DNA from 4 places in the Paenibacillus wuxiensis genome. Region 4 is predicted to be linked to each of the others. Evidence: riboswitches for the same ligand, from Rfam matches in the RefSeq annotation. Region 4 holds a riboswitch; each other region holds the start of a gene.
The links. A riboswitch is a leader RNA that binds a small molecule or an ion and turns the genes downstream of it on or off. The one in region 4 is predicted to bind cyclic di-GMP.

Region 1: linked by a shared signal. The riboswitch ahead of ABN764_RS09930 (4'-phosphopantetheinyl transferase family protein) and the one ahead of ABN764_RS12220 (CAP domain-containing protein) in region 4 are both predicted to bind cyclic di-GMP.
Region 2: linked by a shared signal. The riboswitch ahead of ABN764_RS19280 (CAP-associated domain-containing protein) and the one ahead of ABN764_RS12220 (CAP domain-containing protein) in region 4 are both predicted to bind cyclic di-GMP.
Region 3: linked by a shared signal. The riboswitch ahead of ABN764_RS24645 (glycosyl hydrolase family 18 protein) and the one ahead of ABN764_RS12220 (CAP domain-containing protein) in region 4 are both predicted to bind cyclic di-GMP.

The regions. Positions count from the first base shown of each region.
Region 1 covers NZ_JBEFZI010000004.1:194,632-200,014, reverse strand. The annotation lists gene ABN764_RS09935 (non-ribosomal peptide synthetase) at 1-1,981, opposite strand, end outside; gene ABN764_RS09930 (4'-phosphopantetheinyl transferase family protein) at 1,972-2,727, opposite strand; cyclic di-GMP riboswitch class I at 2,811-2,897, opposite strand; gene ABN764_RS09925 (stalk domain-containing protein) at 3,468-5,383, opposite strand, start outside.
Region 2 covers NZ_JBEFZI010000008.1:97,836-103,218, reverse strand. The annotation lists gene ABN764_RS19285 (DUF6612 family protein) at 81-854, shown strand; gene ABN764_RS19280 (CAP-associated domain-containing protein) at 993-3,587, opposite strand; cyclic di-GMP riboswitch class I at 3,798-3,887, opposite strand; gene ABN764_RS19275 (macrolide family glycosyltransferase) at 4,226-5,383, opposite strand, start outside.
Region 3 covers NZ_JBEFZI010000012.1:95,655-101,037, reverse strand. The annotation lists gene ABN764_RS24655 (AzlC family ABC transporter permease) at 1-712, opposite strand, end outside; gene ABN764_RS24650 (TrmB family transcriptional regulator) at 792-1,601, opposite strand; cyclic di-GMP riboswitch class I at 2,187-2,271, shown strand; gene ABN764_RS24645 (glycosyl hydrolase family 18 protein) at 2,383-5,383, shown strand, end outside.
Region 4 covers NZ_JBEFZI010000005.1:116,048-121,430, reverse strand. The annotation lists gene ABN764_RS12235 (alpha/beta-type small acid-soluble spore protein) at 1-89, shown strand, start outside; gene ABN764_RS12230 (NAD(P)/FAD-dependent oxidoreductase) at 165-1,082, shown strand; gene ABN764_RS12225 (class D sortase) at 1,273-1,920, shown strand; gene ABN764_RS12220 (CAP domain-containing protein) at 2,077-3,138, opposite strand; cyclic di-GMP riboswitch class I at 3,268-3,358, opposite strand; gene ABN764_RS12215 (SpaA isopeptide-forming pilin-related protein) at 3,488-5,383, opposite strand, start outside.

The sequences.
Region 1 (5,383 bases), on a different contig from region 4:
TCATGCCTTCTTCCGCTACAATGTAAGCACAAAGAGCCTTCTGGCCAGGCGACTCTTCAAAAGCTACAACCAGTGCTTCCGTTACTTGCTCGTGCGTATGAATCTGCGCTTCAATCTCACCGAGCTCCATGCGATAGCCGCGAATCTTCACTTGATGATCTTTGCGTCCGACGAATTCCAAGTTGCCATCTGGCAGCATGCGCACAAGGTCACCCGTTTTATAGATTCGCTCACCAGCTACGAATGGACTATCCGCGAACTTCTCACGTGTCATCTCATCCTTATTCAAGTAGCCACGTGCTACGCCTTCACCGCCGACCCACAGCTCTCCTACAGCGCCAATCGGCTGCAGCATGCCGTAATCATTGACAACATAAGCAGTTGAGTTCGTAATTGGCGTACCGATAGGAATTGTCCCGTCTCCCTCTTCCTTCATCAGATAAGAAGTAGAGAAGGTTGTATTTTCAGTAGGACCATAAATATTCGAAATCTCAATCGGTGCACAGTCCTTAGCCGCTCGATAGAAGTGCTTTGGCGACATCAGCTCTCCACCGACAAGCAATTGGCGAAGCGGCGCAAATATGCGCGGATTGCGATCAACCAATTGAATGAACAGCGCCGTCGTCAAGAACATAATCGTTACCTGATGGCGGATGAGCGCTTGCTCCAGCTGCTCAGCGTCCAGTATCGTCGTCTTATCGATGAGCACGAGCCCTAAGCCATTCAACAAGGAGCCCCAGATTTCAAAGGTTGAGGCATCGAAGACAAGTGATCCCGTCTGCAAAATACGGTCGCCTTCGCCAAACTTCACATAATTCGTGCGCTTTACTAGGCGAATGACATTACGATGAGTAACCATGACGCCCTTAGGTCTTCCTGTCGAACCGGACGTGTAAATGATATATATAAGATCTTCTGGCTGATTCACAGATACCAGATTATCGCTAGATTCATCAGCAAGGCTCGGGTCATCCATATGAACCTGCTCGATGGTATTCGGCAAATCTATATCTGACGATCTGCTAGTCAGTACCAGCTTCGTACGACTGTCTTCTAGGACATATTGAATGCGATCCTGAGGGTGATCGGGATCAAGTGGAACATAAGCTCCTCCCGCCTTGAGAATCGCTAAGATACCGACAACCATCTCTGCACTGCGCTCTGCCATAATACCAACAGACTGTTCCCGATCGATGCCAAGCTTCCGCAGCCTGCGCGCCAATTGATTCGCACGAGCATTCAACTCGCAATAGGTCAACTCGCGATCATCTTCGATGACAGCTACTCGATCCGGATGCAGCTTAGCTTGTTCCTCGAACAGCGCCTGAACCGTGAATGTATGAGGATATTCAGCTCGAGTCTGATTCATCCCCTCAATTAACTGGCGTTTGTCCTGTTCTGTCAGCATTTCCAGCTCGCCAATACGCTTCTGAGGATGCTTCACAGCTTCATCCAGCAGCTGCAAGAAGTACTCCCCCAGCTTCTCTACCGTCGATAACTGGAACTGATTTTCCTTGTAATACATTGTGAACATTGGTAATGCGCCCGTTCCAGCAGCATGCTGAATGCAGCCGTGCAGGTCACATACCTGCTCTCCCTCTGGAAGCACGGGCCGAACATCTTCTCCGTACCAGCAATACGTTGCCACATCACTGTCAGAAGCTATTTCAGAGCAAGTCAGGTTACGTCCTTCTGCGCAAGCCGACAAGCTGTTATGAATGCTCATAATTCCTTGCAAGGTTACGTCATCCTGACTGACTACTGTATGGTTGCCATTGCCGTGTCCCGCTTGAACGGCATGAAGAGTTACTTGCTGCGAGTTGTAGAACCGGGACAACAGCGTTGCCCACGCACTGAACATGACGGATTCCAACTTGACCGAATGCTCGGCCGAATGCTTCTTCAGAAGACGCATTGTCTCCTCAGGCAGTTCGATAGAATGTACGTCATAGCCTGCCAATCGTTCTACTGTCAATTCCATGAAAGCCAATTCTCGTCCTCTCCTTTATACGATCCAACCCATTTCGTAAACCTATGAGTCAACTGCTCCCATGTGATGTACTCTATTTGCTTGGCAAATTCCATATGCTGTGCGCACACAGTCATACTATAGCCTGTTACAGGAACGACATATTGCTTTACATAATTATGATCAACATTCCATAATTGATTATCCTGTATAGGTACAGCTGTCTCCTGCACAATCTCGAATGTGCTAGGAGGCAGGCTGAGACCTGTTCCTAATGCCTTCAGAACACTTTCCTTAGCCGTCCATATGTAAAAAAACAATTCCTGCCGCGCACGACTGTCGTTCGTATTTGCAAGCAATTCCAACTCACGCGGCGAGCATATCAGCCTAGCCACGTCCATGTTCCATTCTCCTGCTTGCTCTATATCAATCCCGATTGGCGCTTCATCCAATGCCACTGCTATGAACGCACCGGCGTGAGAGATGTTGAAAAATACTGGATCACCCTCCACATATGGCTTGCCGAAGGGATGAGTGTGAATAACAAGTTCGTTATTCGAACATTTCAAGGTTCGACATAGCAGCATGCGGGCCAATATGTCAGCCGCAACCGTGCAATAAAGATCTTCACGGTTCCGAAGTCTATCTAACCTTTTGTATTTTTCAGGTGTAACGAACGGGATAAATCGATCCATCAATGAATCTATGTCTTCGTAGGAAGTACACTCGTCCCATTTTAGCAACACAATTTCCATCATTTACCCCAGCTTCTGTGCGCAAAAAAAAGGCCATTCTGCATAGCCTTGTCACCGAATAACCGTTGTGTAGTTACCGCAACATTAATGGCAACCCGGCCGCCGTAATCCGTGAAGATGTTAGGCCCGCGGCTTTGCGTCCTCATCTTTCGAAGAGTTTGCCTTTCAATCCTGATGTTGTTCTTCTTGATGTATCCATTGCGTGTTGCAGATCGATTATCAGGCAAGAATGTCATAGCAATGTTACGCACTAGTTCTTGTGACATGTATCGCGTGAATAGGTCTAAAGTACATATTACATATCAGCATGTTGGACGGTCGCATCCCCTATCCAACTCAAGACCCATATTTTATATCGGTTGCTCGAATGAAAAGATTAATACTTTTTCATAACACTTTTCAATTTTTCGACACGAAAAATCATTTTTTGTCATTTTATAGTCATTTTCAAGGTTGTTTCACCCTATTTCCGACAAAAACATCCCTATCCTCTCCATCCTTGCTCCCATAGATTCGTGCAATCCCCTCCAACTGCTCGACACATTTGTCGATTTTCCTATAGAGCCACTACTGCTTAGCCCCCCCTCTCCCCTACCAATTACCTAATAGACAGCACTGAAGTCATTTCTTACTCATTACACAACTCTCTTGTACTCTTGGTGATACATAAAAAGCCTCGGAAATCATTCCGAGGCTCTTATTGAATGCCATCTATCTATCTTCTCTATTTCACATCATGGGGATTAATATCCGTCACCAACTGTCATTTCATTGGATGCGGTGGACAGTGCATTCACTGTTGCATTGCGCCCATCCGCTACGGACATAACGAATACTTTATAGGCAACGCCGCTGCGAATTGGATTTCCATATGCATCATTATCTGACAGCGAGAACATTCTAGATTCTTCGCCAATTACGCTTACTCCTCTTAAACGATTCGCCTGATCCAGGTTGAAGGAGTTCGCTGAGCTAGAAGGAACGACCATCAATGCATAATAGGCAATCCCGCTGTCGTTGCTTGGCTTCGAGAAGGAGGCCTTGAAGTTATTCCCCCCTTCTCTTGTCAAAAACACATTCGTAGGTGCCTGCACGAATTGATCTACCAAGGCAAATTCACCAGAAGGCGAAGACAAGGCATTTGAGGAGCCGCTTCTATTGTCAGCTACCGTAAGCACAAATACCCGGTAAGCAACACCTTTTTGAATGTCGTTGCCTTGAACATCCCGCAAGCCGCTTGTTAGCGATTGTCTTACATAGCCACTCTGATTCCCAACCCGAATGTAGCTGGATGATCTCACCTGTCCCGCACTATATGCGTCGAATGCATAGGACTGATCTGCGCGGACAACCATAATACGGTATTCATTTACGTACGAATTACTGGATGGTGCATTAAAGCCTACTTCAATGTCGCTGGCATTACCGTTTTTGCCAATAATCTTCGCTTCTACATTCGTCACGACATCAACCGAGGCATTGCCTTTAAGCGTCACCTCTGGAGATGGAGCAGACAACGCATTGTTCGCTTGACTATTGGAGCTTACAGACAGAACAAATACCCGGTAGCTGTTGCCGTTGCGAATCGGTGCTCCATCTACATCTCTTGCATCCGCATCGAATACATACGACAAGCTGCTGCCACTCCGATACACGACAGATGAGTTCCAATTGTTAACTCGATTGGCCTCTGTTAGATTAAAACGGCTTGCATTGGAAGACTTCACAACCATGACGCGATAATGGTTCACGTTCGATTCATCTGCAGCACGGTTGAATGTTACACTCAGGTTCCGTCCATCATTGTAGTTTCCACCCAAACTGCTTGCCGATACGTTCGTTGCAGGGTACACCGTCGAATTGTTAGACAACGTAATCGTATCTGAGGAGCTGGACAGGGAATTCACATAACTACCGCGTCCAACAGAAAGCACATATACTTGGTAGCTGGTTCCGTTACGGATTAGGTCCCCATCTACGTCTCTCGCAGTAGAGCTCAGCTTGAGGCTAACGTCTCTGCCATTCGGGTTCATCGACGTATAATTGTAGCTGGATACGTTGTTCGCTTCGGATATATCAAAGCGGTACGATCTGCTCGTCTTCACAACCATTATTCGATACTGGCTAATATTCGATTCGTCCGATGCCCGGTTGAAGGTAACCATCATGTCTCGACCGTCATTATAATCGCCAACATCGCTTGCTCTTACATTTGAAGCACTGTAAACCGTTGAGTTATTCGAAATATTAATGCTGTCGGACGCGCTCGACAATGCATTGTAATCGGAATTGCTATTGGATACCGACATGACGAACAGGCGGTACGTCTCCCCTCTGCGGATTAGTGAGCCATTCACATCACGCATATTAGATGGCAATGTTGAAGTAATGCTATAGCCATTCTTCGAGACATCATAATAATTGCTAGATGAAACCCGGTTTGCTTCGTTCAAATCAAAGCGATAAGCATCCGAATATTTCACTGCAAAAATCCGGTAGTAGCTTACGCGCGATTCATCGGAAGAGCGATTAAAGATGATCTGAATATCGCGTCCATCTCCATAATTACCCACTTGGCTGACCTTCGTAATCACTGGAACACCAGCTGATTGTCCAAGCGTGATCGAAGATGAGCTGGAGGATAGCTTATTAGCATACG
Region 2 (5,383 bases), on a different contig from region 4:
AATAGGGCTACGTTCACTTTGTCTGTCTATCGATATTGGTTACTATGAGGGAGCATACTAATTTTGGGAGGCAGACGGTTTTGAAGAAGTGGACGGCAGCACTCGTAGCGATCATGGTAGTACTAGGCATTACAGCATGCGGCAACTCAACACCTACGGCAGGAGAATTGATTCAAAAGGCTACGGATGCGGGTAAAACATTGACGAGCTATTCAATGGATGTCCATGTTGAGCAAGTGAATGGGATTCAAGGCGACAGCAGCAAAGAAGAAAAATCGGATATTAAAATCAAAACTGACTTTACAAAGGAACCGCTTGGTTTCTATCAAGATACGTCAATTGTGTCAGACCAAACGAACCAAACGATTAAACAATACTTCACCAAAGAAGGAGCATACTCTCAGGTCAATGGCGAATGGGCGAAAGTTCCGGATGAGTTGAAGAGCCAGTGGGAAATGAACATTAAAAGCCAAATGAGTTTGACGCAAAATCTCGATAAATTCAAGCCGTTAGAGAAAGATTCGAAGATTACCGTGGAAGGTAACGAATACATCATGACTACGGATATGTCTGGCGATAAAGGCAAGGAGTTGGCGAAGACGCTGTTGTCCGAGTCATCTGGTGAAGAAGCTGCGGAAGCGCTTGGCAAGATGAATGTTAAGACGCTTACCATGACATATGGCGTGAATAAGGAAACCTACTTCCCGACGAAGAGCGGCTTTACACTTGTGCTCGAAGGGGAAGAGAACGGACAGAAGATTTCGATCAGCATGAAGGTGACGAGCACGATTACGAAGCATAACGAAGTGGCCGAAATCAAAGTGCCGATGGACGTAATCGACAACGCTCAATAGGATACGATCTCGATTGTCGATGAAGAAAGAAAATAAAGTGATAGACTGAGAAAATATACACCCCGTAAAAGGAAAAAAAGAAGCAGAGATCCTATGTGTTAATCTAGGATCTCTGCTTTTTGTGTCATGATGAATATCTTATTGCTCGTGTATCACGCGGTACAAAACGAGTGCCGCCTGCGCTCGAGTGAGCGTTCCCGCCGGATCAAGTTTGTTATCGGTGGTTCCTTTGATAAGTCCTTTGCTCACTGCGTACACAACGGCTGTCTTTGCATCCTGTGAGATGAGTGCTTCATCCTTAAATCCAAGCGAAGCGCTTGAATGGGACAGATCAATTTTCAATGCCCGCGTAAGCATCACTACCATTTTTTCGCGAGTAATCGGTTTACGTGCCCCAGGCTCTGCAATCCGCTGTTCCCAAGTCTTTCCGTTATTCGTCAAGCGATCAAGCAAGGTGGCGAACTCCGCTTGGGTAATAACGTCGTTCGGCTTGAATGTGTGTATGCTGTCTTTGCCGCACAACAGTCCGTGAGCTGCAATGACTTCAATTTCATCCTTTGCCCAATGTGCAGTAAGATCATTGAAGGATCTTGCATGCTCTGCAATCGTGTAGGTGCCGAACTGCGTGACCTGGAAGGATATATGCTTCTTATCAGCTGCCTTCATTCCGGCCAGTTTATAGCTCCAAGCATTTGTTGTTACGCCTTGAGCTTCTGCGTACACGCCTGCCTTACGAATATCCTTTGTAGCTTCCATCAGCTTCAAGGAGATTTCCAACAGGATATTCTTTGCTTCTTGCGGCCCACGGATCGTGATCATCGGAGACGTAAAGGTCGTCTCGCCATGATGCTTGCTAAATCCTTTGTCCTTATGCTCTGCAAGAGACACCACAAGCTCGAGTCCGCTCGTTCCGATGAGTTCCACAATAGACTTGTTCGGAATGGTAATATCGAATTCGGCTGTAGACAGAAGCAAATCCTTGCCTGATTCCTGCAGCAGTTTGGCGGCCGATTTGTCCAGCGTGAAGGAGACTTCATTGTAATCCTTCATGCTTACATCGCTAATATCGGGTTGAACCTGCTTGGCATTTTTGTCCTGCAGCTGTTTTTTTACGGTATTCGCATTTATCTTGAACTCCGCATTCACTGCATGCTCCTTCATCGTCTCTGCCAATAATCCTGCCTTCATCGTCTTACCGGCTGGAATTGTTCCCACAGAAGTCGAAGGTGTAGAACTACTAGAACCTCTAGAGCCTTCAGATGAGGAAGACGAAATAGGCAACTCTGGCTTCGGATTCGGAACAGACGGCTTGATGACATCAACGGTAGACGAGTGAATGTAACCGATTCGGATCCGTTCATTGTTTGCGTTGAACAGATTCGCATTTACAAGATTGAAGGTATATTTCCCTTCTTGGTCGCTCAAGAAAGCGATGGTTGCTATGTCGCCGTCTCCTTCATAAGCGCCTCCGTTGAGATTTACGGAGTAATCCAATTGCTTCTGGCCATTAGGTAAATCGGTTATGTTCTTTGTCGTGATAAGTGGGACATCTGGATAGTTCAACTTTTGATAGGTAGCCATCGTAACGCTTGGCTTTATATCTAAGAGAGTCAAGCGGCTGTCATAAGTAAGACTGAATGAAGCTGAATATACTGCTTTCGACACAGAATATTCGACCTTTACATCGAATGGATCTCCTGTCAGAACCTTAGATTTGCTGAGGCTAGGAGATACAACATCGGGATCGGGCTTTTTATCGTCGACGGAATTCTGCGTGACGAAGTTCTGTGTGTAATATACATTTGAATTCCCCCCGAAGTACACACCCACCCCTAGATGAGAAAAGTCTCCCAAAATATTCGAACGATGTCCTTTCGAGTTCATCCAGTTCTCGTGAACGAAGATGGCACTCGACTGTCCAGCAGCAATGTTTTCCCCTGCCTTTTGGTATACGATTCCGTCCGCCTTCAGCCGATCGAACGGGGATTTGCCGTCTGGATTGTTATGATCGAAGAAGCTTCTCAGCCCCATATCGTCGCTATGCTTGCGAGCAGTTCCCGCAGCCTTTTCATTCCACTTCAATGGCTTCATGCCCTCGCGGACACGCACAGCATTAGCCAAATCGAGGATTTGTTGCTCAAAGCTTGTCTGCAATCGCTTGCTAGGCGTGCCAAAGTACCCCTTGAACGCCAGTTCCACATCCTGGGCAATAAATTGGACAGCCGTCACCGTATTCCCTTGATGGAGATCATAGAACACGGTTGCATACATACCGCCGACCTTGTACAGGCTATATTGTCCGCTGTTGTCCATATTGTAAATCGTATTGCCTTTCCTAATTTGACTGAGGGAAGATCCGAAGGCTGCCTCTACCTCCTGCTTGGTTGAACCGAATCCAATGCTTCCATAAGAATCATTCGCATTCGTATAGAGTGCAACGACCTTGTGATCCTGAACACCAACTTGTAAGTAATGTTTATAATCCTGATTGTAAATATACCACTCGAAGCCATATTCACTTAGATCCTTGCGAACCGGCAGTCCGATTTTTTGGAATAGTTGATCCTCGCTCATTCCTATGGTGATACCTTGCATTTGGTTTGCCCCTGCCTGCGGAGCATTGTTCGTTTTCGTGACAGTAATCTTACTACCGACCGGCTTATCCGCTGCATAAAGGGTCGGCTGATAGATAAGCATCCCGGCTAACAGCGCAGCGCTAGCTGTAATCGTCATATGCCGTATTCTTCTTGCTTTAATGTGTTTATGCTGTTCTTGGTACATTGCGTTGTTGGTTGCTGTACAACATGGCCGCATCATTTCATCTCCTATTCTTTTACATTCTGCGATCAAATGAGATGAACACCGGGGACGCTTTACAATAGCACAAAAAAAGCGCCACCCTAATGGCAGCGCAATAAAAAAAGACGCACGTAATGTCGCAATTAGGGCAACCCGGCTGTCATCGCATTGTGAAATACATTAGACCCGTGGCTTTGCGTCCCCTGCTTTCGCTAGGGTTTGCCATTATCCAAATGTTACAGATTAAATGTCTATAGTAACATGTAAATGAACAGCTTGTATACAACTGTGCCTATAGGTACGCAAAATTCATCAAGTACCAGGTCTATCAACCCAGTTCGATATTTATGTATCTGCTTGCTCCGGGAATACATATGTGATGTACGAGTTATCGCTCGGCAATTGTCTTTTTCATTGGCTCTCCCAGTCTACAACTTTATTTTCATCTAACAGTCGAGACCATATTTCTAAGGCTATTTCCATTGGATTCAGTTAGATTGAAGACAAACTCCCGTGATATCTATACCGCGGGAGTTCTTTATGTTTTTTGTCTATAGTTCAATACGAAATTATCAGATACCATTAAGACTTCGCTCGAATTTAGTTAAAATCACATTGGCCGCTTCTACTGCACCACCAGCATTCTGAAAAGTTTCTGACAGTTTTTGCGCATTTTCCTGATATGTCCGATTCGTCAACACCTCAGATACCGCTGCTGCCAAATATTTTGGCTTCTTTCCTTTCAACTGTAAACCTGCACCCAGTTGAGCAACCCGATCAGCCACTAATCCTTGTTCGCTATGTTGCGGAAATAAAACCATTGGAACTCCAAAATAAAGGCTTTCATTCACACTATTCATACCGCAATGGGTAATAAATACATCGGCTGTTTGCAATACCGATATTTGATCCACGACGTTATTCACTGTAAAATTTCTTGGTATGTTGCCAAGAGAAGCAATCTCCGTTTTTTCACCAACTGACATCACAACATCATAGTCCGTATCTGCAAATGCCTGAATAACTTTTTGGTAAAAATCTTGATTTTGATTCAGTATCGTCCCAAGTGAAATGTAGATTAGTTTTCTATCTTTTTTATTAATCTGTATCGACGGAGACTGTCTGATGGATGGTCCGACAAAAGCATATCGCTCAGAAAACGTATCCGCCATCGGCTGGAATTCTTTCGAGGTATAGACAATGGTGTCTGTTTCATTATTATTTTGAACAATCGATACAACGTTCCCTATTTCATAACCATGATTCTTTAACAACTGAATTTTTCTGTTCATTCGGGGCCAACCCACGATCATCCTCCATACATCGATGCAACCACGCTTCATCAGTTTCGCGGTGTACTGATTAAAAGCAAAGGTAGTAGTCGAACAAACATATGGAATTTCTAGTTTTTTAGCAAATAATTTTCCCCAAAAGCATATAGAGTCAGATACAATACAATCCGGCTGAATTTCCCTTAATTCCTGACATACCTTCTCATCCAAAGCGATGGTAGTATCGGCAACCATCTCAATTAATGCTGTAAAATCTTTGCCAACCTTGCGATCCAATTCCTTTTGTGAAAGCTGGGGCAAGAACTCATCACAAGCAATGAATGCAGCACCAGCACCTTCTATTTTTCCCTGAAATTCTAGAAAGGAATAGTACCAAACTTGATGGCCTCTATTGACTAACTCGGCAACCACCGGAATGGTTGGATTGGTATGACCATG
Region 3 (5,383 bases), on a different contig from region 4:
CCACCATTCCTATTGTTGAAGCAATAATTGTAGCCACAATAACGCCCATACTGCTGGACAAAAAGAAAGAACTTCCCACAGCAATGACCACTGCAATAATGGCGACAACGATATCAAGTTTGATTCTATTTCGCCCTACCATAGAGAGTACGAGAATTCCAATAAACATAGCTGGCAAGGCGAATGCTAGTCCGAATTTCTCAGGATTCGAAATCCATTGCGCCAAAAATGCTCCTGCTAGATTCGCTACAAGCCAATTTACATAAGCGGTTATGTTGAGACCATGCATCCATTTCTCACTGATTCGCTTTCTCTTGGCCGCCTCGGTAATCGCGACACCGAATGTCTCATCGGTGAGTAGAGATCCCACTAGCATGTTGCGAAGTGGAGTAAGATGCCGGAAATAAGGTGCTAGAGCGGCACTAAGTAAAATATGACGAAGATTAACAAAGAATATCGTAATAATAATGGCATGAATCGAACTACTTGCTGCTATCATACCCGCAGCAATAAACTGAGCTGAGCCAGCATAGAGAATCATAGACATTAGTGCGATCTCAGTGATGCTAAGTCCCGCAGTCTTTTGGATCACACCTGCAGCTAATCCGATACTTAAATAACCTAGTAGCGTTGGGACACAATCTTTTACTCCTTGGATAAAGCTATCTTCAGCTCTCGGAGACGAATTCATTTGGACGTTCGACAGACTCATTTCATTCCCTCTTTATTTTCAAGTATTAGAAGCTAACTTACTAACTACTACGAAAAAGTGAAAGAAAATACGGTTCAATTTATTTGAACCGTCTTCCAGTAACAACATGAAATAGGTTAGGAGCGTTTTTCCAAAGCGCTTCTGCTTTCTCTGGGCCCACTTCTTTCACTAATTCTGAGAACATAATGTCATGCCTGATGTATTCCATCGCGATTAACACAAGTGCCGGGTCTTCCGTTTTTACCGCCCATGCAGGTGTATTTGGCGCGAAATTTGCAATTAAGACTTCTTCATTATCCCGTGCAACAATCGTTAAGCGGCCGTTCATACGTTCCTCAGCTACTTCTGGAGCCATGTAATTGTGATGCGTAGTTGCTCCTAGCTGAATCTCAGGTGCTCCAAAAAGAATAGAAAAGACGTGGATATTATCCTTTATCCGCTCATCTATAGCACCTTTTATCGAATCGACTTGTGGTTCCCAGATCGACAACCATATTTCTTTTTTAGCTTTATCGATTATGTCAATCATTTCGGCCACAACGCGCTCATCACTGCTGATGCGTCGAATAACATCAACTTCTTGTTCACTTTCTAACGCAGATAAATTCTTTTCAAGATAATCCATAGAATTGTCAAAGTCATTACGCAATCGATGGATTAACTCTTTTGCTGGTAAAGGTGCATAAGTTACGGGGTCAGAAGGTACTGTGTACACCGCGCCTTTATCCATTAATTTTGCCAATACTTCATAAATCGTTGAACGAGGCACACCCGACCTTTTGCTTATTTCATATCCGGTTATAGGGGAGTTTTTCAAAAGCCCTATGTACGCTTTACATTCATATTGTGAAAAGCCCCACTTCTGAAGCTCTTTATAAAGTTCTTCCATGGCAACTCCTTTAGTAGTTAGTGTGTTACTTACTATAAAATAAAATGGATTACCTGTCAAAGCAATCCTGGTTCCGTTATCGAAAATGATCGTCAGACCACTGTTTTGTTCCTGATTCTTCAACTTTTGGGCGAGGTATAATTGCCCAGAAAAGGAGGATCAGTCCTTTTTAATCCAATCCAAGTACTATATAGTTGCATGAATTTTACTGATAAGGAAAGTTATATTCCGTTATCATTGTGCGAACTCTGGCTCGTTCATCCACACTACAATATATTTCCCCTCCTACCTAAGACCTACTGCCTAAACCTTGTCGGACATGTGGAATATGTAAAAAAGCATAACAAGGAATAACAAGGGATCGGTGCAGTTACTAGGCTGATGTCCAGTATCAAACCATATGGAATTAACATACATCCTCTTATTCCATCCGGATTTCAACATGATATATTTCTAGTGAATAATAATATTGAACTATGTTCATATATTCACAAATAATCCGTATGACCCATTAAATAAACGTGAAACTGCTGTATATTTAACGGTGTAAACATGTATCGTTATGCAAGAGTATGCATGTTTGCAGGTATTACTAGGCAAAGCTAGGGAAATCTAGTGACGCAAAACTAAAGGGGCTAAGGAAGAAATTCTATGCCAGCCAGTTGCCGATTAATAGACCCCCATCTCTATTAGTCGTATGGTTGTTTTTGTATGATCCATGGCGAGATGCCCCACCCTAGCTGCCTATTAATAAAATCTATTGATAGGAAGTGAATAACGGATGAAGACTGGGAGAAAGCGCAGTGCCCGAAGATTGTTCGCAATGACAGTAATGACCATCATGATGTTCGTATCCTCGCTGGCGCCGACTTACGCAGGAACGAGTGTTTCCGCAGCACAGGAACCTGTGGTCAAAAATGAAACTAAGGAAATCCGGAATGTCATGTACTATGGCGATTGGTCGATTTGGGGAGGACAGGGAAACTTTTATCCCAAGGATATTCCGGCCGATCAATTAACCCACTTGAACTATGCGTTTCTCGATTTTGATGCCCAAGGCAATCTTGTCTTTACGGACAAGGATGCGGCTGTAGAAGCGCCTGTCGGCCAGGATGGCGTTCAATGGCAAGCGGCCAATGCAGGCATCCTTATCGCCCTGCAGCAATTGCGCGCAGAAAACCCAAATCTGAAGATCGGTATTTCTCTTGGCGGATGGTCGAAATCAGGCGACTTCGCTGTCGTTGCAGCCGATGCTTCCAAACGGGCGAATCTGATCCAAAATGTCATGAAATTCATCAAGTACACGAACATGGACTTCGTGGATGTCGATTGGGAGTTCCCGGCTGAAGTTCGACAGCCCGATCTGGTCGATAATAAGAACGATGAAGGAACGAAATACGCTATACCAGAGGATAAAAACAATTATATTTTACTCCTGCAAGACATCAAAAACGCATTGAATAAGCAAGGAGCTGAGCTTGGTAAAGCGTATGAACTGTCTGTTGCGCTTCCAGCGCCGAAGAGTAAGATCGATATCGGCATTGATGTGCCGAGACTGTTCAACATTGTAGACTTTGCCAACATTATGACTTATGACATGCGCGGCGCATGGGATGAAGTAAGCGGCCACCATACTGGCTTGTATACGAACCCGAACGACCCGCTCACGGGCAATAATCTGTCCGTCGACGAAAGCGTAAATTATTTGATTCAGCAAGGTGCCGAGCCGAACAAGATTGTGATCGGGGCGGCCTACTATACTCGCGGCTGGGATAAAGTGTCGCAAGGATCCGATCCGAATCATCCGGGGCTATTCGGCGAAGCGGCACTATCCGCCAAGGACGCGGATCAGACTCCATCCCGCGGCGCCGTTGGCGAAGCAGCGCTCACCATTGGGGATGCCGGCCGTCGAACGGGGATTTGGTCTTATCGCAACCTCGACAAGCTGAAGGCCACTTACCCGAATCTCAAAGAATATTGGGATGATGCAGCCAAAGCTCCCTATCTGTATGATGGGACAACTGGCGTATTCTACACGTATGACAATGAAAGATCCATTCAAGAGAAAACGAAATATGTGCTTGAAAACGGTCTGGGCGGCGTCATTGCTTGGATGGCTTCCAATGATGCCCCTACTGCGGATCCTGCCAAGCGCGACAAATTAACAAAGGCAACGAAAGAAGGCCTCTTCGGGAGCCAGGCGTTGACAACACATGAAATCCAATATACCAAGCTGGACGTTACGGCGGATGTGAAACCGTATACTGAGGCTTGGGGCAACAGCAAAGGCTATGAAATCACCCTCTTCAATAACGAGTCTTTGACCGAATCGAATCAAGTGTTGAAAGCGGTGGAAAGAGGAGCTAAAACGGTTAAGCTGCCGAAGCTCTACATCCAAGCCGATGGACCGTTGACTTCCGGCGATTATTTAGCGGGAACCGTAACTAATGAGAACGGTTACACGATCGTCGATTTGAAATCGGTCTATGATGCCAAAACGATTGAACCTGGCAGATCCTATACATTCAAACTTAAGGGAAATGCCAAGGTTACAAGCATGGAGCTGGTTCAGCGGGTGTCGAATAACAGCCCGGAGATGAACAGACAACTCATTCTGGGTGATGAAGCTCCAAGCAAGAATCAACCGCCTGTTTTGCATGGCATAGCGGATCTGACGCTTACAGTTGGCGACAACTTTGATAAGCTGGCCGGCGTAACTGCTACGGATGCAGAAGACGGAGATCTCACATCACGTATTGCCGTGACGGGAGAAGTTAATACAAATGCAGCCGGCAAGTATGAGCTGGTGTACTCCGTTACGGATTCGCAAGGATTGACGGTCGAGAAAAAACGCACCATTACCGTTATCGAAGCGACGGCCCCGGGGCATGATTTTGGGGTTGGCCAAGGAATCGAGTGGCCGAAGCAAGTCAATTCTCCATTCGTTGATATGGTTGCATGGGTTACCAAACCGGGCTATTCCAACAACGGCGCCCCTAACCTCGCCAGAATTTCCGAGGATACCGGCGTGAAATTTTTCAATCTCGGCTTTATTCAATCCAGTTCGCAGCACATCGCGGATGGCAAAGTGCAATGGGGCTGGGGAGGATATTCCGTACTGAATGAGAAGAATGCGGATAACACCCAATACCAAGGGATTAAGCAGTCTATTCGGGAAATTCGCGAAATGGGCGGCGATGTCACGATCTCGCTGGGCGGTTTGAATGGCGTATCGTTCTGGGAAGTGACTCAAGACACCGATACCCTCTTCAATACGTATATGGAAATTGTTAAAGGCTATGGACTGACCCGCTTAGACCTTGACATTGAGGGCGGCGCTCAGAACAAAGCCCTGAATGTCGCCAACGCGCAGGCGATTAAGAAGCTTCAGGATGCAACGGGAGTCGATATTGTATTAACACTCCCTGTACTGCCAAGCGGTCTGACTTCTGTTCAATTGGATGTATTGGAAGCTTACTTATCTGCCGGCGTGGATGTCAAAGTCGTGAACATCATGACGATGTGCTATGGCAGCGGAACGCTCCTGCCTGGCGAGAACTATGGTTCCGCTTCATTGAGAGCCGTTGATTCGACGAAGAATCAAATCAAGCAGTACTTCAAGCAATTTGCCAACACGGATCTAACGGATCAAGACGCTTATGGCATCATTGGAACGACGCCATCCATCGGCTTTGAAGGCGCGGCTCATCCGATCTTTACGACGGAGTGGTCCCAGTTGATTGTGGATCATGCGATCGAGAAAGGGCTGGCGATGACCTCCT
Region 4 (5,383 bases):
GCCGCGTTGGCGGACGAATTGGCGGCACGATGGTGCGGGAGATGATTCGCCTTGCTCAGGAGAATTTAACGAGGCAGCAGGGAAAATAAGATAAGATCTCTTCCTTGGCATGCCAGGCATTATTTCATGAAATAATCATTCAGAAACGGTAGGAGTGTCTGCTTATGTGCTATGAGAGCATTATTATTGGTGGCGGCATTGCCGGGCTGCAAGCTGCCATTCAGCTGGGGAGATACCGACACCGCGTGCTGGTGATCGATAGTGGTTACGGCAGATCTACGATATGCCGTTCCTACCATAATGTGCTCGGATGGCCTGAGGGAGTGTCCGGTACTCAGCTTCGTCTTTTGGGTAAACGGCAGGCCTCATCGTTAGGCATACATCTGCTTGAAGATACCGTGACGAGTCTCGCTCCTAATGGCGAGCATGGCTTCACCGTGACGACAACAGAGAACGGCCTCTTCACAGCAAGTACACTCCTGCTCGCCACTGGAATCATGGATCGGCTTCCATCCTTGCCCAATCTCATGCCCTGCCTAGGCCTTACGGTGTATGTATGCCCTGATTGCGATGGCTATGAAGTGACCGATCGACGAACCATTGTGCTTGGTTCTGGCCCTACCGGAGCTGATATGGCACTGATGCTATTGTATTGGACTCGCGACATCGTCTATGTGAATCACGAGCAGAAGCCCCTCTCTGCTGATCAAATGCACCAATTGGACGCACAGCAAATTGAAGTAATTGAAGCACAGATTGAAGAAGTAGTATGTAAGGGAGAAGGTATCTTCAGTGGCGTGAGACTTTCCGATGGAAGGATCATTGATGGAGAGCGTGGATTTGTTGCCTTCGGAGGCAATGAGGTGAAGTCCTCCCTCGCAGAGCAGCTTGGGATAGAGCGGCATGAAAATAAACACATTATGGTGGATCCACGTACGAAAATGACCAATGTTCCCAACGTATGGGCGGCAGGAGATGTGTGTGTGCATTCGGAACAGGTTACGATTGCGATGGCGGAAGGTTCACAAGCTGCCATTTGGATGCATAAAGCAATCCTTCAGCAGGCTTCCCCTAAGGAATGATCTTTGTCACCTTAAACTACTAACGTCACCTTCAAGCAATTTCTTACTGCAATTGAGTTTGGGGGTTCGTGGGGGTTCGCTGGCTTGCTATCCGATTCCACACGAAACCGCACCTACCATCATGGTGGGTTATGGAAAACATATTGCTGCATACGGTACAATAGAGGCACAGACATAGTGCGTTAAGGGGGTGCCTCTTATTACGAAGAAGAATCAAATCCTGTCCAGATTGCTCGGTGTCACGGCTCTATTGTTTCTCTTTGCTGGGTTAGCTCTTATCCTATATCCGAAGTGGAATCAATACAACGAACAACAAAGAGAGCTTCGGCTTCTTACTGAGTGGGACAACTTGCCGCAAGACAGCATTCAAGTAACCTCCAAGACACAAACCGATTCAACCACACCAAAAAAACAGGAGCCTAAATCCATTGACGGTCTCCTTGTATATGGGGCAATATCGATCGACAAAATCGATCTGCGAGAACCTATGGTAGAAGGAGCCACACCTGCTTCTCTCAAGGCTGGAAGTGGAATCGTTGTCCCCGGCCGAATGCCGGGCGAGATCGGCAACTTTGTATTGGCGAGCCATCGCAGTCTGACATTCGGCAGACACTTCAACAGACTCGACGAGTTGAAAAAAGGCGATAAAGTTCAATTAGAAACATCAGATCAGACCTACACGTATACGGTGCAATCGAAATCCGTCGTTACCCCAGAAGATCTGTCCGTTCTCGATCAGAATCCAACGGATCGGGAGTTGACACTCATCACCTGTGATCCAATCGACACAGCCACACACCGGCTTATTGTGAAGGCTGTCATGGAGAAGACTCCGTAACGCCGCAACAATCAAAGGCGCCTTCAACACCACTGTCTCTGTGGGGTTGAAGGCGCCTTTTTTCATGCATGTTCTTACCTATTTGGGGGTTCTCCAAGTCTCGAAAATGACTTGGGACATGGACATCCCCTTCTGTCACATCGATACCACGGCCTGCTAGCTTCGTGGTGTATAGAAGTTTTCCGTGTAGTAGACTTTCGATTTACCTCCGAAAAATACGCCCACACCCATTCGCGAATAATCTCCTAAAATGTTAGCACGATGCCCTTCCGAGTTCATCCAGTTCTCATGAACGAAGATGGCACTCGTCTGGCCGGCGGCAATATTCTCTCCTGCGGACTTATATACGATTCCGTCTGCCTTTATTCGATCGAACGGCGACTTGCCATCCGGATTATTATGATCGAAGAAGCTTCTTTCTCCCATATCACCACTATGCTTGCGTGCTGTTCCTGCGATTTTATCGTTCCATTGCAGCGGCTTCTTGCCATTGCGTACGCGAACTGCGTTCGTTAAATCGAATATTTGATGTTCGAAGCTTGTCCGCAATTGCTCGCTAGGCGTTCCGAAGTAGCCCTTGAACGACAATTCCACAGCTTCAGCAATAAATTGGACAGCTGTTACCGTGCCGCGCTGATTCAAATCATAGAACACCGTCGCATAAGCGTCGCCCACCTTGTGCATACTGTATGCTCCGCCGTTATCCTTGTAATTGTAGATGGTATTCCCTTTCTTAATTCGGCTGATAGAAGACCCGTAGGCTGCTGTGACTTCCTGCTTCGTCGAACCAAATCCAATGCTTCCATAATCATCTTTAGCATTCGAGTATAGAGCTACAACTTTCTTGTTGAGCACACCGACCTGCACATATTGCTTATAGTCCTTGTTATAAATGTACCAATCGAACCCGTACTCGCTTACGTCTTTGCGTGCTGGTTGTCCCAGTCGCTCGAAGAGCTGCTTCTCACTCATTCCGAGCGAAATGCCCTGAATCTTGACTCCTGCCGCCTGTGGCACATTCATCAATTCCGATGCAGCAACTCCGCTTCCGCTTGTTTCATCCGCTGCATAGAGGGTTGGCTGTGGCATGAACATGCCGAACAGCAATGCAGCACTAAGCCCTATTGCAATTCTTCGCTTGCTGCCTACCAATGATTGTTTTTCTTCTACTTGCCAGTTTGCGTTGTTGTCAGTCGTTTCCGTACAACGTGTCCGCATCCTTACCATCTCCCATTCTTTGACGTTATCCGCTCGAATGAGATGAACACCAGGGGCGCTTCTTGTATATACAAAAAAAGCGCCACCCTAATGGCGGCGCACTTAAATAGACGCTCGTATTGTCGCAATTAGGGCAACCCGGCTGTCATCGCATTGTGTAAATGCATTAGACCCGTGGCTTTGCGTCCCCTGCTTTCGCGAGGGTTTGCCATTATCCAAATGTAACAGTTATATGTCTATGGTAACATGCAACAGAACTGCTTGTACACTCCTGAACGATTGTAATCTTCTGTATGTGGACAGAATAGTAGACTAACCGCCAAGGAACTCTCCTTGGCGGGTCATCATATCAACGTCTTACAAATAATCGCTTCCGAGCAATCCACATGAGTGCTGCGGCAGTAATGAGAATCATACCGACGATTGGCGATACAGGCGCTTCTTCACCAGTTTGCGGCAGCTTGCTGCCCGGCTTAGGATTCGGCTTCTTCGAATCCGTCTTGCCTCCTAGATCTGCAGCATCAGGATTTCCTTCATCATCCTTGTCACCGTCTGGATTGCCCATGCTTCCATCCGGCTCCGTCGTATTTCCTGTATCGGGATCTGTCGTCTCACCAGGTACCGTAGGCTGATCAGGGTCAGTCGTCGTTCCAGGCGTTGTTGGCGTCTTTGGATCTGTAGGATCGACGATCTGCCCAGGGATCGTTGGAATGTTCGGATCTGTCTTAGGAGGTGTCTTGTCGCCTGGCTTGCTTGGCTCCCACGGTTCGTAAGGATCCGTCTTGCCCCCTCCCCCTCCATCGGTATAACGAACATTCTCGACCGTAACGACAGTCAACTGCCCTCTCGTAATTTCGAACCCATTCAATGTAGTGTTGCGAATATAACCGCTTGGAGCCTCTGTTTCCTCGAAGAAGTATTTCCCCGGCTTCAAGGCTGGAAGGGATGCTTCTCCGTTTGTATCCGTCGTTAAGATCGGAAGCTCTGCTCCTGACTCATCTTTAACCGGATGCTTCTCCGTATCCAGAAGGCGGAACTTGGCACCAGACAGCTTTTTCTCTTTATTCTCATAAGCAATCTTAATAAGCCTCACTGAACCCGTTGGCGGCAAATCAAGTGTGTTACGTACCATGATTACTGCTTCCTTGCCGGCATTCACATCAAACTCGATTAATTCCGTGTTCAACACATATCCGACTGGCGCCTTCGTTTCTTCTGCATAATACTTGCCCGGATACAGGTTCGGAATCGTGATTTCGCCATGCTCATTCGTGATTAGCAACGGCAATTCCGCGCCTGCTTGATCCTTGACTGGCTGCTTATTCGCATCCAGCAAACGGAACTCCGCACCTGGCAATTTCCTTTCTTCGTTGGCTGCATCAACTTTAACCAACTTAGCAGTTCCGGTCTTAGGCGCTTCAGGCTCACGTGTATTCGGTACCTTCACTTCAGCTACTGCCTTCTTGCTTACTGTGAATTCGAATAAATCACCGTTCAACACATACCCTACCGGTGCCTTCGTTTCTTGCGCGAAGTATTGGCCTGGATTCAGATTTGTAATGATTAATTGACCATGTTCATCCGTTACCAACTGTGTCAATTCTTTGCCTGTTTGATCCTTGGCTGGCTGCTTATGTGCGTCAAGGATACGGAATTCTGCACCAGGGAGTGTTGTATTCGTGCCTGCCGCCACTTTAATGACTTTCACCGATCCTGGAACCAGTTTGTTCAAGACGGTAACCGGTGTGTCCGTTCCGTTCTTGACTTCAACTGTAATCGGCTGAGTATTGAGCACATACCCTTCTGGCGCTGTCTTTTCTACTAAATAGTAGGTGCCGCTCTTTAAATTTTCGAAGTTCAGGATACCATCTGCAACAGTTTGCTTCGTAGCAATGATATTTCCTTTCGCATCTTTAAGGACAAATTCCGCACCAGAGAGCAACGCACCGCCAGCTTCATCTTTCTTAGTTACAGTAATGGAGCCAGGAAGTGGTGTGTTCTCAACCGTACGTGTTGCTAATGTTGTCTGATCCTTTTTAATCTCAAATTGTATTGGCTTTGGATTTGAATCCAACTTATATCCCTCAGGAGCCCTTACCTCAATAAGTTGGTATTTGCCTCCGGGTTGGAGTTCTTTCAGCCTAAGCTTCCCGTTTTTATCCGTCTGCTCATCCGTTCTACCAGGAACATCCTGATACACGTCATGTTCATCCTTTAATTGAAGCTTGAAGATGGCACCCTGCAG